Regions from separate parts of the Faecalibacter bovis genome, predicted to be linked through region 2. Evidence: riboswitches for the same ligand, from Rfam matches in the RefSeq annotation. Region 2 holds a riboswitch; the other holds the start of a gene.

Region 1 (8,145 bases), 920 kb from region 2:
GAAAATTCTTTAATTGCGCATCCGTTAATTTTAAAATCGAAGTTTCTGTTGCAGCTTGTTCGATTTCTACCTTATTTTTTTCTTCTTTATTACAGCTCATCAAAGCAATTGATGAACAAAGTATTACGATATGTTTTTTCATTATTGTGCAGTAAAATAAGTCATTGCGGCATTTGCCTGATCACGTAAGTTTTTGGCTTCTAAAAATTTTGTTTTCACATCGATGATTTGATTATTCAAAATTACCCAATCCAAAAAGTTAATTTCTCCTTCTAATAATTGATGATTAATAGTTTTCTGTAAATCATGCGATGCTGGAATTTGCGTTTGTTCAAAATCAGAAACAATTTCATCATACGCATTGATTTGATTTCTTACCACATCTAAATCTTGTTGCATTTTTGCTTGTTGTAACGAATAATTTTGTTTCGCGATATTCACTTTAATTTTTGACGCTTCGATGGATGAATTAATCCCACGATTAAAAATTGGTAATCCTACTCCAATTTGGAAAGAATTGTAACGATTTTGATCTAAATCTGAGAAGCTTTGGTTGGAATATCCAACTGAAAAAGTTGGAATTTTCTTCGATTTTTCAACTTCAGTTTCTAATGTTGAAGTTTGAATCGTTTCTTCTGCTAATTTTAGAATAGGATGATGAGTTGAAATAGTATTCAAGTTCATATCATACCAATTAATATCCGATTGAATTGGATAAATTTTAGAAGTCGTATTCGCTAAATATTGAATTTTACGAGATGAATTTTCTAATTCCACATCAATTAATTTAATTTGATTTTGAATCGATTTTAATTGAATAATAGCAGTCGAAACTTCACTTCGGTTCGATTCTCCTTTCTTTAAACGTAAATTTGCTTTATCTAAAAATTGCTGATAAATTGATTCGTTTTCTTTCAATAATTCACGTTGAGATTCATAATTCTGCATCAACACATACACATTCGCCAAACGTTGTTTAACTTCAATTTTCGTTAATTTTTCATTCGTTTTTGAAACATTAATCATTTGTTCATTTAATGCTTTCTGACGTTTAAAAACCACAGGAAATTGAAAATTTTGAGCAACTGTAATTTTATTATCAAATTGATTCGAATTCACTTGACCAAATTCAGCAGAAATATCTAACGGATCTAACGAACGATTCGCAAAGACATTTTTTTCGTGATACAATGAATTTAATTCCGCTTGTTTAACTTCTAAATTATTCACTTCCGCTAATTTCACAACTTCTTCAAAAGACATTCTTTCTTGTGCGTGAGCAGTAGTTCCTAAAAATGCAAAAGCAATTATTAGAGCTGTAGAAATCGCTTTTTTGTTTCTACGTTTCTTTTTAAATTGAATATGTTCGAACATGACATATAAGATTGGTAAGACAAATAAGGTTAAAAATGTGGCTCCTAATAAACCACCAATTACAACTGTTGCTAATGGACGTTGAACTTCGGCTCCAGAACCATTACTTATCGCCATAGGTAAGAAACCTAACGAGGCAACTGCAGCAGTCATTAAAACAGGACGTAAACGAGTTCTTGTACCCATGACAACGATTCGAGTTGTATTTTTGATTCCGTGATCTCGTAAACGATTGTATTCAGAAATTAAAACGATTCCGTTTAAAACCGCAATTCCAAAAAGAGCGATAAATCCAACACCCGCACTGATACTAAAAGGCATATCACGCGCAGCTAAAAATAAAACTCCACCAATTGACGATAATGGAATAGCCGTATAGATTAATAAACTTTCTTTGATGGATTTGAAAGCAAAGTATAATAAAACGAAAATTAAAACTAAAGCTACTGGAACCGCGATTCCTAAACGAGCTTTCGCTTGATTTAAGTTTTCGAATGCACCGCCGTAGGTTGTGTAATAACCAGTTGGTAATTTAACTTTTGCATCTACTTTTTGTTGTACTTCTTTTACTACGCTTTCAATATCTCGACCTTTTACATTAAATCCAATCACGATTCGACGTTTCGCATCTTCGCGCTGAATTTGATTCGGCGTATTTTTATAATCTACTTTCGCTAATTGACTCAAAGGAATTTGTGTTCCAGATGGCATAGGAATTAATAAGTTTCGAATGTCTTCGATATTTGCTCGTTTATCTTGTGCTAATCGAACCACTAAATCAAAACGTTTTTCTCCTTCGAAAACTTGACCAGTTGATTGACCAGCAAAAGCCATATTCACGATTCGATTAGCTTCTCCGATAGACAATCCATATTGAGCAATTAGCGCACGATTAAATTCGATAACAACTTGCGGAATCCCATTTACAGGTTCGATGTATAAATTATCTGTTCCTTCAACCGAATTGATGATTTTACCAATTTTTTGCGCATTTTCGACTAATTTATCTAAATCTTCTCCGAAAATTTTAATTACCACATCTTGTTTTGCACCTGTCATTAACTCATTAAAACGCATTTGAACTGGGAATTGGAAACTCACTGATAAACCAGGAATTTCTTCCAATTCTTTTTGCATTTTTTCCGATAATTCAGGGAAAGTTGTTGCAGAAGTCCATTCTTTTTTTGGTTTCAGAACGATTATCATGTCTCCAGCATCCATTGGCATTGGCTCGGTCGGAATTTCACCACTACCAATTTTTGTTACCACCATTTCAACTTCAGGGAAACGTTCTTTCAGTATTTTGGCTGCTTTCGTTGTATATTCAATGGTTGTAGAAATATTACTTCCTGGTAAAATACGTGCTTCAACGGCAAAATCTCCTTCCTCTAAAGCTGGAATAAATTCTCCACCTAAACGTGACATAACAAAGACAGCAACAGCAAATAAGGAAATAACAATAGTTAAAATAATCGTTCTTATTTTTAAAGCTTTGATTAAATATTTTTGATGAAATACCTCAATTTTTGCCATTACGCGATCTGAAAGATTTGGTTTTTCTTTCTTTTTACGGCTTAATAAAATACTCGACATCATCGGTACATAAGTCAAGGATAAAATAAATGCACCAACTAATGCAAAAGCAACGGTTTGCGCCATTGGTTTGAACATTTTTCCTTCGATACCTTGTAAACTAAATATTGGTAAATAAACAATTAAGATAATAATCTGGCCAAAAACAGCAGAATTCACCATTTTCTTAGCGGATTCTCCAACCGTTTGATCCATCTCTTTTTGAGATAATTTATTTTTCAATCCAAACTTTTTACTATGAGCGAGTTGATGCATAACAGCTTCAACAATAATTACTGCACCATCTACAATTAATCCAAAGTCTAAAGCACCCATACTCATCAAATTTCCTCCAACTCCAAACAAGTTCATCATGATGATGGCAAATAGTAATGAAAGCGGAATAACAGTGGCTACTATAATTCCAGCTCTTGCATTTCCTAAGAAAATTACTAAGATGAAAACTACAATTAATGCACCTTCTAATAAGTTGGTTTGAACTGTTGAAATGGTATTATCTACCATTTTTTTACGGTCTAAAAAAGGTTCTATGACAATTCCTTCGGGTAAAGTTTTCTTAATTTCTTCGATTCTCTTCTGTACATTCTTAACAACTTCTTGCGCATTTGCACCTTTTAGCATCATTACGATTGCACCAGAAACTTCTCCTTTATCGTTATACGTCATTGCACCATATCGTGTTGCGAAACCTGTTTTAACTTCGGCTACATCACGCATTAAGATTGGTGTTCCACTTCCTGATTGTTTAACGACAATATTTTCAATATCCTTGATAGAACCAATTAATCCTTCGGAACGAATAAATAATGAAGTTGGACCTTTTTCGATATAAGCTCCACCTGTATTTTGATTATTCGCGCTTAACGCTTCGAAAACATCATTAATAGTTAAGTTAAACGCTTGTAATTGTTGTGGATTAATTCCGATTTCGAATTGTTTTAATTTTCCACCAAAACTACTGACATCAGCAACTCCAGGAACACCTAATAATTGACGACGAACGATCCAATCTTGAATGGTGCGTAATTCGGTTTCGTCGTATTGATCTTCATATCCATCAGCGGGACGAACTACATATTGATAAATTTCTCCCAAACCTGTTGAAATCGGTCCCATTTGTGGTTCGCCAATTCCTTCTGGAATTTCGCTTTTAACTTGAGCTAACCGTTCGCTTACTTGCTGTCGTGCCCAAAAAACATCCGTATCGTCATCGAAAACTATGGTAACTAAAGATAAACCGAAACGTGAAAAACTACGAATTTCTGAAATTCCAGCAATGTTCGAATTGGCTTGTTCGATAGGAAATGTAACCAAACGTTCGATATCTTCTGCTCCAAAAGAAGGAGCAACTGTAATAATTTGAACCTGATTTGAGGTAATATCAGGTTGTGCATCCATAGGTAATTTAGTCGCTTCGAAAATCCCAAAAATTAACAAAGCAAGCGTAAATAAACCTACGATGAATTTATTCTTGATTGAAAAATCAATGATTTTATTTAACATCGTAAAATTGTATAAATGAGAATATTAGCTAGATGAAAAAATTCAAATAGCATAATGCATTTACGTTCTAATAAGACAGTAAATGGAAAATTTATAAAATTTACGCTTGTTTTGGCGGTTGCCAGATAGAATTTAAGTAATGCGAATAGAGATTACTTTCATCATAAAAGACGAAAATAGTTTCTATTTTATTTTTATGAATGAAAGGAGGAGTAAAAGTGAAATTTGGAATTTCTGCCAAATCAATGTTTGCAATTTCAACATTCATAAATGGCAATTTTTGATCCGTAGCCCAATCTTCATCTACCTCATGTCCACCGTAATGGTGAATCAGAAAGTTTTTCATTTCATTAAAGAAATCTCCACCTTTATCATGTTCGATAAAATGTGTTATGAAAACAGGTAACTTATAAAACTGTGATAATTGTGTTGCAGTTGTTAAGTATAAAAATGTAAATATGTAGATAATCCATGTTTTCACTTCACAAAACTAACGATTATTAACATAAATACGCAAATCATTTTAATAATTTGGAAGAAACAGAAATTAAGTGTGAAGATTTAATGATAATATTTAATCTTGTAAGTTTTAAAATTTAAATAAATATAACAGCTTATTATTTAATACGGTCAGCATTAATTGAAACCACAAAAAAATATTTAGAAATAAAGACATAACTCAATAAAATGTAAAAGAAAAGAATATATTTGCCGTCGATTTTGGTTAGACAATTATTGTCTATGAAAAGGGAATCGTGTGTGAATCACGAGCTGTACCCGCAACTGTAAGCTATCAAACTTATTAATTATATCACCCACTGGAAGTCGATCTGGGAAGGGAATTAATAAGATGCAAGTCAGGAGACCTGCCATTATTCATCAACTTTTTATCATACGTTCTGCATCAGCTTTTCGTACGCTAAAGTTTCGGGAGTTAAACTTTAAATTATTATTATATGAAAAGAATTACATTGTTATTCTTATTTTTTTCCATTTGTAGCTTTGCTCAATTTACTACGAATGATGTAAAATTCTATGTGGGCGAAGGAGATCGAACGGCTTACTTCATTGCTGATTTCAAGGACGGAACTGATGATCGTTCATATGTCTGGGGAATAAGATTTGATCAAGATGAACCAATTAATGGTACAGAAATGTTACAGTTAATTGCTGATTATGAGCCAAACTTTACTTATGAACAATCAAGTGGATTTTTAGATCGAATTGCTTTTAATCACCATGATTCGTATGAACAAGAATATGACTATTGGAGTTTATGGTATTCGAGAGATGGACAAAATTGGAATATGGGAGGTTGGATGACATCTGATCTTATAGATGGTTATTGGTACGCGGCTACATATGGTTTTGGAATGAATGTTCCAGGTCCAGATGCTCCTGTAGCACCAATTCCAGCATATTCTTCACAATGGTTACAGCAAAATTATGTATCTTCTTGGATTGGTACTGGTACAAATAACAGTTTAGTTATTATCGATTTTGGAACTGATACGAATAATGTTGCTGATTCTTTTGTTGTTGGAATCAATTACAATGGAAATATTACAGTAGAACAAGCATTACAGTTAATTCAAGAGAACAATACGGATTTTACTTTTTCAATTACAAATGATCAAATTTCAGCTTTACAATTAGGTAATTATTCGCAAACAACTACACCTAATTTGTTTAAAGGTACAGATTTATCGAATTGGATTACTCAAGAAAATACATCAAGTTTTACATTAACCGATAACCAATGGTTAGGAATTAGTTTTGGTACAAGAAGACCATATATTCCGCAAGAAATGCAAAATTTAAATACGAACGATTTTACAACATCTACATTACAAGTTTATCCAAACCCAACATCAGATTATGTTATTGTAGATTCAAAGGAAACGATTAAAGAAATTAAAATTTATACAACAATAGGTACTTTAGTAAAAACGGCGAAGATATCTAAAATTCAATTAAATGATTTGCCTTCAGGAATTTACTATTTAGAAGTATCAACAAATCAAACAAAAGAAATTAAAAAATTGATTAAAAAATAATTTTACTTTTTATAATGACCTCAACAATTTTGTTGAGGTCTTTTTATTGAAAAAGCTTCAATTCTGAATCTTAATATTAAGATAATGTAGAGGTTTTCTAAAATTGAAAATAATTTATATTTTTACTTTTTTAGTATAGTGCAACAGAAAACCCATTAAAAAGTTTGTGGTAAGCACTTATTTTAACGCAATTTTAGCTATATAAATAAGTTGCAAAACTGAATAAAATTATACTGAAATTTCTCAAGTTCAATTAGGAAATTACGTTATTTCTTAAATAGAATTTCTTGCTTTAAATCAAAATAATTTATTAAAATAAAATGATACAAAATTCAACTACTACTACATTAAACGAACAATTACAACAAAAAATTGATTTAAAAACTAAACCTTTAGGAGCGTTAGGATTATTAGAAAAATTAGCTTTCCAAATTGGTATGGTTCAACAATCATTAACTCCTCAGTTAATTAATCCTACGATTTTATTGTTTGCTGGTGACCACGGTGTTGCAAAAGCAGGAGTTAGCGCATATCCACCAGAAGTTACTTTTCAAATGGTTATGAATATTGTTCAGGGTGGTGCTGCAGTAACGGTTTTTTGTAAACAAAATAAACTTGATTTTTTAACCATTGATGCAGGAGTAAATTATGATTTTGGAATCGTAGATGGATTAATTGACAATAAAATAAATTTCGGAACTAAAAATTTCATTGTCGAGAAAGCAATGACTCGAAATGAATTGGATTTGTGTTTAGAAAAATCTGCTCAAGTTGTAAATCAAGTTGCCGATAATGATTGTAATGTTATAGGTTTCGGTGAAATGGGAATTGGAAACACATCTTCTGCATCTATGATTATGCATCATATCACAAAAATCCCTTTAAAAGATTGTATTGGTAGAGGAACTGGTTTAGATGAAGAACAATTAAATAAAAAAATTGAACTGTTATCTGAAGCTAATGAATTTCATGGCGCTTTAAACGATCCAATGGAAATTCTTCAAACGTATGGTGGTTTTGAAGTTGCGCAGATATGTGGAGCAATGGTAGCTGCATACAAAAACAGGATGTTAATTTTGGTTGATGGATTTATTGCGACAAGTGCATTTTTAGTAGCTCAAGCTTTGTATCCAGAAATAAAAGATTATGCAGTTTTTTGTCATAACAGTAACGAAATTGGGCATCAAAAAATGTTGAATTATTTAGAAGTAAAACCTTTATTAAATTTAGAAATGAGAGTAGGAGAGGGAACAGGTTGTGCCTTGGCTTATCCAATTCTTGAAAACGCAGTTGCTTTTCTTAATGAAATGGCAAGTTTTGAAAGTGCTGGCGTTTCTAACAAATAATCATGAAAAGAGAACTAGAATTATTTTGGATCGCTTTAATATTTTATACTCGTATTCCAATTCCATTTAAAATTGAGTATACTGATGATAAACTAAATAAAGCTACACGATATTTTCCATTAATTGGGTATGTAGTAGGATTAGTATCCTTTATTGCATATTTTTTATTGCAATTTGTTTTGCCTTTAGAATTAAGTGTAATTGGATCATTAGTAGTTGGAATCTTAACAACCGGAGCATTTCATGAAGATGGTTTAGCCGATTTTTTTGAT
Region 2 (8,145 bases):
GACCAAATACAATTGCCCCAATTAATGCCAAGGAAGCAGTAAAAAATTTCTTCATGTTTTTTCATTTTAGTGTAACATAAAGGTAAACATTTCAAAATAAAAAAAGCCACCCAATGGGTGGCTTACTATATGTTTAAAGAAAATCTTAGTGACCTCCTTCTGTTTTGAAACGCTCAACAGCTTCGTGGAATAATTTTTCCGCTTGTGCTTTATCACCAAAACCGTCTACTTGACAAGTTTTGTTTTCTAAATCTTTGTATACTTTAAAGAAATGCTCAACAGCTTTTAAAGTGTGATCGTTCATATCAGTAATATCCTCTAATTTGTTCCAAGTTGGATCAGCAACTGGTACACAAATTAATTTTTCGTCACGACCTTTGTCGTCAGACATGTTTAATACACCGATAGTTTTAACCTCGATAACACATCCAGGAACAGTTGGCTCAGTTAAGAAAACTAAAACATCAATTGGATCACCATCTAATGCTAAAGTATTCTCTACAAATCCGTAATCTGCTGGGTATTGCATTGGAGAGTATAATACACGGTCAAAACGGATTCTTCCTGTTTCGTGATCCATTTCGTATTTGTTACGAGATCCTCTTGGGATTTCAATAATCGCGTCAAAAGTCATTTTCGCTTATTTTTAATTTATTATTATTTAATTTAAAATACTTTAGAAGTCCCATTGTAATCCTAAAGTCACCCCAAATTTACGAACATCTGGCAAATTATTATAATTTCCACGCCAATTAAAATCAAATCGAATTGGACGGATGTTTCCCCAACCAATATTTTCGATTCCAAAGCCGTATTCGTAATAGATTTGTTGATTTGGAGCTGTATAATTAATTGTTGATCGATTTATTGCTTTACTCTTATCAGAAATATCTCCGTAAGCTGCTCTTAAAAAACCAACCTCTCTTAATTTTAATTCTTTAATTAATGGAATTTTGTTTAAAATCCATCCATTAAAATGATGTTCCCAATTCATTGTTACATATTCATCCGTTACAAATTCATAATAATCTAACTGAGAAAATGTACCATAAACTTGTCCGTAACTTTCGTTACCTGGAATCGCACTTAATAAAGATAATGGAACACCTTGGAAAGTTTTCCCGGCTTCAACAGTCATTAAAGAACGTCCTAAAGAACCAATTAAAATTGGTTGAGTATATAAAAATTGAATTTTATCGTATTCGAAATCAGAATCTATTACACCTTTTAATCCTTTTGTATAACGTAACATTAAAGTTGGCGCAAGGGTTGACATTTCTACACGATCTATTCCGTACTGAGAATATTTAGCTCCTGGTTTTGCAATTACAGAAAAGCTAACGGATGAATTAGTTAAATTTTCTTGAACTTTTCCGTCTTTATCATAAGCAATAGAAAAATGTTCTCTGGATGCGGATTTAATACGCTGATAATTTCCATCTAAACGGAAAACAACATTTTTCCAAGGTTCTATAGAAGTGTAAACATTGGTTAGATTATTAGAACTTAAATAGAAATTATCTCCTTGATTAATAATCGAAGATGAAGCGAAACTGCGTGTCATAATTCCATCCGAAGATGTTAATTGAGCCGCCAATTGTTCTACATCTCGTTTTGTTCCAGCTCCGATTTGAAAACGATTAAATTTATTGAACATGTAACGAACATCTGCTCCGTATTTAAATTTATCATCATCAAAACCATAAGCCAAGAAACCTTGTGCACGCCACATGTCGTTCTGAGAAAAATAAGTTCTCGCACCAGCTCTTAATCGAACACCTTCTATTTTATTATATCCAAAAGAGGAGTATAAATTTCCGATATCAATATTTCCTACGCGATAATATCCTGATCCTAAAACTTCGATTGTCTTAACAAATCTATTAAATTTCGGTACTTCATTCAACTGATCTAAAGTCTCATAAATTCCTTCCTGATCTTTGGTTAAAGCTTCTGGACGATTTTTTTCCCAATAATCATTTGTCTGAACATTTACTGCTGATAATGCAGGATCTATACGCTCTGAATAATATGATTCAGGCTGACGAGTTTCAAAATCATAGTTATAATAGTTAACCGTTTTATGAGCAAAAATACCTTTAGAATTTTCTTTTTTCGATAAAATAGTCATATCCAACATCGCATATTCTTTCTTTGGATAAAAGACTGAATCGTTTGCAACGTCATAATCTAATTGCATAAAAATATTACGAACAAAGTTTACATTCATATCCTTTGTTGTTTCTAAATCAATAGATTTTACTGCATAGGAATCTTTTGAGATGTACATATCTCCTTTGAAAGTTAATTCACCTTCACGACGAGGAAAATACTTAATTCTGTAAGTTTCTATTCCGTCAATATTAATGGTGTCTTTTAACTCATAATCATAAACTGCAAAACCATCTGTTGCAATTGGCGAAACAAATTTTATGTTTATAAAGTTTAATCGATTATCATAAATATTAATGTCTTTGAACAAATTTTTTACCGTCGCAGCAACTACTTCATTATTCTCAAAACCTGAAGTTTTATTTGCTTTTAATTCTTTCCTTTCTTGGGATTTAGGATTATTAATTCCCTCAACTTTATAAATAGATTCGTTTAAGAAAGCTGGTAAATAAGTTTTTCCGTTAATTGAAGAAGTATCAATTTTCTCAAAAACAAACTCAAATCCTTTGAAGATTTTTTTCTTCATGAAAGAAGAATCAATGTTACTGATATCGAATTGAAGTTTCTCATATTCGTTATACGAATATTGAGGCACCATTTTTAATCCATTCGTTTTTCTTCTTGCCCAAACTTCTCTTAAAATCGCATATGCAGGATTTTCTTTCTTTTTAAGACGTTGCTTTTTCTTCCCAGTTATAGTTGCACTTTGAAGCGTAATTCCATCACCAGAATCATCTATAAAATCATCCGATTGATCTTCTGTTTTAGGATCTAATTCGGCAATAAAACTAAAATCAATAAAATCTACGATTTCATAATCATAATTTACATAACCTGATTTTGTGATCGATAATTTATTAGTCGTGGTAACCGATTCGATATAAAACGAACCATCCGAATTAGTTGTTGTTCCTACTTTTAGTTCTGGTAATCGTATATCTGCATACGAAATTGGTTTACCTGAAACTGCATCTAAGACTTTCCCTTGAATCTTAACTTGGGCAAAACTTACAATAGAGAGTATTGTTAAGAATGCGGTAAAGAGTCCTTTATTTGACATTTTTGTTAAAAAGTTTAAATAAGAAAGTCTAGCAAAATTTATGCTAGACTTGAATATTATTTATGATAAAAATAATGTTTTATTAAGATTTGTACATAACTGCCTTAACAGCTGAAACAACTTCTTTTGCTTGAGGGAACCATTCTTGGAATAAGTTTGGTGCGTAAGGCGCAGAAGTATCTTTTGTTGTGATACGTTTTACTGGAGCATCTAAATAATCAAATGCTTTTTGTTGTACCATGTAAGCAATTTCTGTAGAAACTGAAGCAAATGGCCAAGCTTCTTCTAAAATTACTAAACGATTTGTTTTCTTAACAGAAGCGATAATAGTATCATAATCCATCGGACGAACTGTACGAATATCGATTACTTCTGCTTCAATTCCTTCTTTAGCTAACTCTTCAGCAGCCATTAAAGCTTGTTTCATAATCTTACCAAAAGATACGATTGTTACATCTTTACCTTCACGTTTGATATCTGCTTTACCGATTGGAATTAAGTATTCTTCTTCTGGAATTTCCATTTTATCACCATACATCTGCTCCGATTCCATAAAAATTACTGGATCGTTATCACGAATTGCAGATTTTAATAATCCTTTTGCATCGTATGGGTTTGAAGGAACAACAACTTTTAAACCTGGTACATTTGCATACCAATTTTCAAAAGCCTGAGAGTGCGTAGCACCTAATTGTCCTGCTGATGCTGTTGGTCCACGGAATACGATAGGGCAATTCCATTGTCCACCAGACATTTGTAATATTTTTGCTGCGTTATTTACGATTTGGTCGATTGCAACTAATGAAAAGTTGAATGTCATATACTCTACGATTGGACGACATCCTGTTAAAGTAGAACCCACTGCAATTCCTGTAAAACCAGATTCTGCAATTGGAGTATCAATAACACGTTTAGGTCCGAATTCATCTAACATACCTTTAGAAGCTTTATAGGCACCGTTGTATTCAGCAACCTCCTCTCCCATTAAGTAAACAGATTCATCGCGACGCATTTCCTCACTCATTGCCTCGGCAATTACTTCTCTAAAAGTTTTTATAGCCATTGTGTTTTGATTTCGTTACTATATTTTTTCCTAAAGCAAATGTAATAAAAAAGTTAGGAAATATTTGATTTATATCTGAAATAGACTAAAGCAACGATATTTTTCATGTTTAAACCTTGTTTATTTCATTCATAATTCAATACATCATAGCTCATTATCCAAAATTTTATCTACCTTTGGACTCATATGGTGCTCTAAAGGAGTTAAAAGGGAATTTGGTGTAAATCCAAAACTGTCCCCGCAACTGTAAAGTTTTATAAAAGTTCTTTTCACTTCTTGCCACTGTTTTTTTAACAAAAATGGGAAGGCCAAAAAGAATAAAACAAGTCAGGAAACCTGCCATAAATAAACCTTAAATTTTAATCACTTTCGGGAGAAAAGGTGTAAAATAATTATGAAAAAACAATTCATTTTAGTTGCCTTAATTTCTGGCTATGCGCTTGGACAAAATGATGCTGTACAATTGGATGAAGTTTTAATAAATGATCCTTTTTTAAATCATCATTATAAAAGTCAATCGCAAATTATTCTTAATGATAGTATTCTTAAAAAGAATCAACCTTCGTTGAGTAATTTGCTGCAATTTGAATCACCAATCTATTTTAAAGAAAATGGAGTTGGAATGGTTTCTTCACCGTCATTTCGTGGAACAACAGCATCGCAAACCGCAGTTGTTTGGAATGGGATTAATATTAATTCATCCATCAACGGACAAACTGATTTTAATACGATCAATTCAAAATCCTATGATGAAATTCTTGTAAAACCAGGCGGAGGAAGTATTGCTTATGGTACAGGTAGTATTGGTGGCGCAGTGCATTTATTAGATCATTTAAAGTACAACGATCAACTAACTCAAAACATAGATTTAGGGTATGGAAGTTTTGATTCTTACAACCTGAATTATCGTTTACATTATGCTAAAAACAATATTGCTACAAATATTGGCTACGCCAGATTTCAGTCCGATAATGATTATGAAATTGAAAATTATTTAGAAAGAAATCGAAACGGTAAATACTATTTTAATACCATTGATGCTAATATTGGTACTAAATTAACTGACCACGAAATCCGATTATTTACACAATTTAATTTTGGTAAGCGTGAATTCAGTTTAACTGATATTTACGAAACTCCTACGATGTACGAAAATCAGGATTATCGTGTAATGGGACAATGGATTTTGAATAAAAATCGTTGGAATTCAGATTTAAAAATTTCTTACTTACACGAATCAAATCAATATTATCCGAATATAAATTCGTCTACAACACAAGATTTAGAAGTCAATAACTGGATTGCAAAATATTATCTGAATTATAAATTGAAGCCAAACCAAACTATTAGTGGTTTTGCTGAAAATATTTACAGCAAAGGTAACGGAACAAATCTTAGTGCATCTGACCGAAATACCACAGGTTTTGGATTAATTTATAAACATATTATTTCCGATAAAATACAATACGAAGCTAGTATTCGTCAGGATTTTTCATCGGTTTACAATGTTCCTTTAATCTACGCTTTCGGAGCCAATTATAAACCTATGGATTTCTACGAAATTCGATTCAATTTTTCAAAGAATTATCGTGTTCCAACTTTCAATGATTTATTTTGGGAAACTGGTGGTAATCCCGATTTAAAAGCAGAAAACGCTCTTCAATTTGAATTAGGAAATGATTTTAATTTTAAAAATCTAAAAATTCAAACGAATCTTTTTTACAATGATATAAAAGATATGATCCAATGGATTCCTACTTCTGGAAGTTCGTTTTGGCGACCAGTGAATCAAAATCATGTAAAAACTTATGGATCAGAAATAATAGCTGATTATAAATGGAATAATCTTTCATTCAGAACTCTATATTCATACACTGAATCGATTAATCAGGAAACTGATAAAACATTGATTTACGTTCCGAAACATCAGTTCAATTTTAATGTTAATTACAATTATAAATCTTGGAATGTATTTATGCAAAATCGTTGGGTAGACAAAGTTTTTATCCAAACCGATAATCAAGCAACAATTCCTAGTTATTGGACTACTAATTTAGGATTAGGCTATCAAATCAACTCCAATTTTGGAGCAAATTTTAATATTAATAATCTATTCGATCAGCAATATCAAAGTGTTGCCAATCGATGGATGCCAGGAATCAATTATCTAATTTCATTAAACATAAAACTATAAACACATGAAAAATATCAAAACTTTACTTTTTGCTTTACTTGCGACGAGTTTTACTTTACAATCATGTTCATCAGATGATGATAATAACAACCCTATCGAACAAAATGGATCTTACAAAGACGGAATTTTTGTACTAAATGAGGGTGCAATGGGTAGCAATAATGCTGAAGTTACTTTCTTTAAAAATGGAGCTGCAACTCAGAATTTATTTAAAACTGTTAATCCAACATTAAATTTAGGTAATGTTGCAACTAGTATTCTTTTCGAAGATAACGACGGATATATAGTAGTGAATTTATCTAATAAAATAGAAGTTGTTCATGCTACAACTTTCGAATCAAAAGGTACAATTACAGCAAACTTAAATAATCCGCGTTATATCGCCGCAGACGACAATAAAATATATGTTACAAACTGGGGAGATTCTACTAATCCAGATGACGATTTTATTTCAGTTTTTAGACGTTCTGATTTAGCTTTTGAGAAAAAAATTGACGTAAAAGAAGGTCCTGATCAAATTTTAATCGAAAATAATAAACTTGTTATAGCGCACTCTGGTGGTTGGAGCAATGGAAATTCTGTTTCTATCTACAATTTAGCTACAAACACTTTAGAAAACATTACAGTTGGTGATGTACCTTCTGCTATGGTTGAAGAAAATGGAATTGTTTATGTTTTATGTTCTGGAATTACTTGGGGTGGAACTCCATCTGCTGGAAAATTGGTTAAAATTAACTTAAATACAAACTCTGTTACACAAACTATTAATTTTGCTGATGGTCAAAATCCTCGTTTTTTAGTTGAAGAAAATAATCAAATCTTTTATACTTTAAACAACCAAGTTTATCGTTTAGCATTACAAGATAATACGTTACCACAAAATGCTTTATTCGCATTTGATGCTACTTATATCTATGCATTCAACATCCATAATGGAGCAATTTATATTGGAGATGCTAAAGATTTTGCATCAAACGGAGAAGTTAAATATTACAGCTTAGCAGGCAATTTATTAGGACAATTTTCAACAGGAATTGGACCAAATTTCATTGCTTATAATTAATAAATAAGTTTAAAAAAATGAAAAATCCGAAGGCTAGCCTTCGGATTTTTTTATGCTTCTATTTTTAAATATTATTTGAGAATTAAAAACTAAAATCGCAATTAAAATTAATGCATATCCAGAAATTTGTAGCGTGGTAACTTTCTCTTTGTAATAAACAATTGCTAACACAAAATTCATAATTGGATTTAGATAAATTAAAATTCCAACCGTTGATGAATTGATGCCTTTTAATGCGAAATTATTTAAGAACATTGGGATAATTGTGAACAAAATTACAACCGCCATGATACATTGATAGAATATTGTTTCTGTAGGAATTGGACTTGCATATAGGAAAACCATAGGCAGCATTAAAACTGCAACAACCGAAAGCTGAATCATTAATAAATTAAAACTATCAAAACGGTTTAAACTTCTCTGAATTAATATGTAACAAGCAAATGCAATTGCAACGAAAAGACTATACATTAAATCCGTAAAATGCCCAATAGATAATATTCCACACGCTAAAATACTGATACCAACTGCAAACCATTTTACCTTTGTTAGTTTATCTTTCAATATAAAAAATGCTAAAACAGTTGTAATAA

The links. Region 2 has a riboswitch for cobalamin ahead of J9309_RS04055 (TonB-dependent receptor plug domain-containing protein). Riboswitches for the same ligand answer to the same signal wherever they lie in the genome.
Region 1: it holds a riboswitch for cobalamin, as region 2 does, so the genes downstream of both, J9309_RS13305 (T9SS type A sorting domain-containing protein) here and J9309_RS04055 (TonB-dependent receptor plug domain-containing protein) in region 2, are expected to answer to the same signal.

What each region holds. Positions count from the first base shown of each region.
Region 1 covers NZ_CP072842.1:2,760,960-2,769,104, reverse strand. The annotation lists gene J9309_RS13320 (efflux RND transporter periplasmic adaptor subunit) at 1-142, opposite strand, end outside; gene J9309_RS13315 (CusA/CzcA family heavy metal efflux RND transporter) at 142-4,470, opposite strand; gene J9309_RS13310 (hypothetical protein) at 4,571-4,951, opposite strand; cobalamin riboswitch at 5,175-5,358, shown strand; gene J9309_RS13305 (T9SS type A sorting domain-containing protein) at 5,427-6,527, shown strand; gene cobT (nicotinate-nucleotide--dimethylbenzimidazole phosphoribosyltransferase) at 6,848-7,873, shown strand; gene J9309_RS13295 (adenosylcobinamide-GDP ribazoletransferase) at 7,876-8,145, shown strand, end outside.
Region 2 covers NZ_CP072842.1:845,153-853,297, forward strand. The annotation lists gene J9309_RS04035 (T9SS type A sorting domain-containing protein) at 1-55, opposite strand, end outside; gene J9309_RS04040 (inorganic diphosphatase) at 146-634, opposite strand; gene J9309_RS04045 (DUF5686 family protein) at 677-3,232, opposite strand; gene J9309_RS04050 (pyruvate dehydrogenase complex E1 component subunit beta) at 3,315-4,295, opposite strand; cobalamin riboswitch at 4,466-4,653, shown strand; gene J9309_RS04055 (TonB-dependent receptor plug domain-containing protein) at 4,690-6,489, shown strand; gene J9309_RS04060 (YncE family protein) at 6,494-7,552, shown strand; gene J9309_RS04065 (EamA family transporter) at 7,586-8,145, opposite strand, start outside.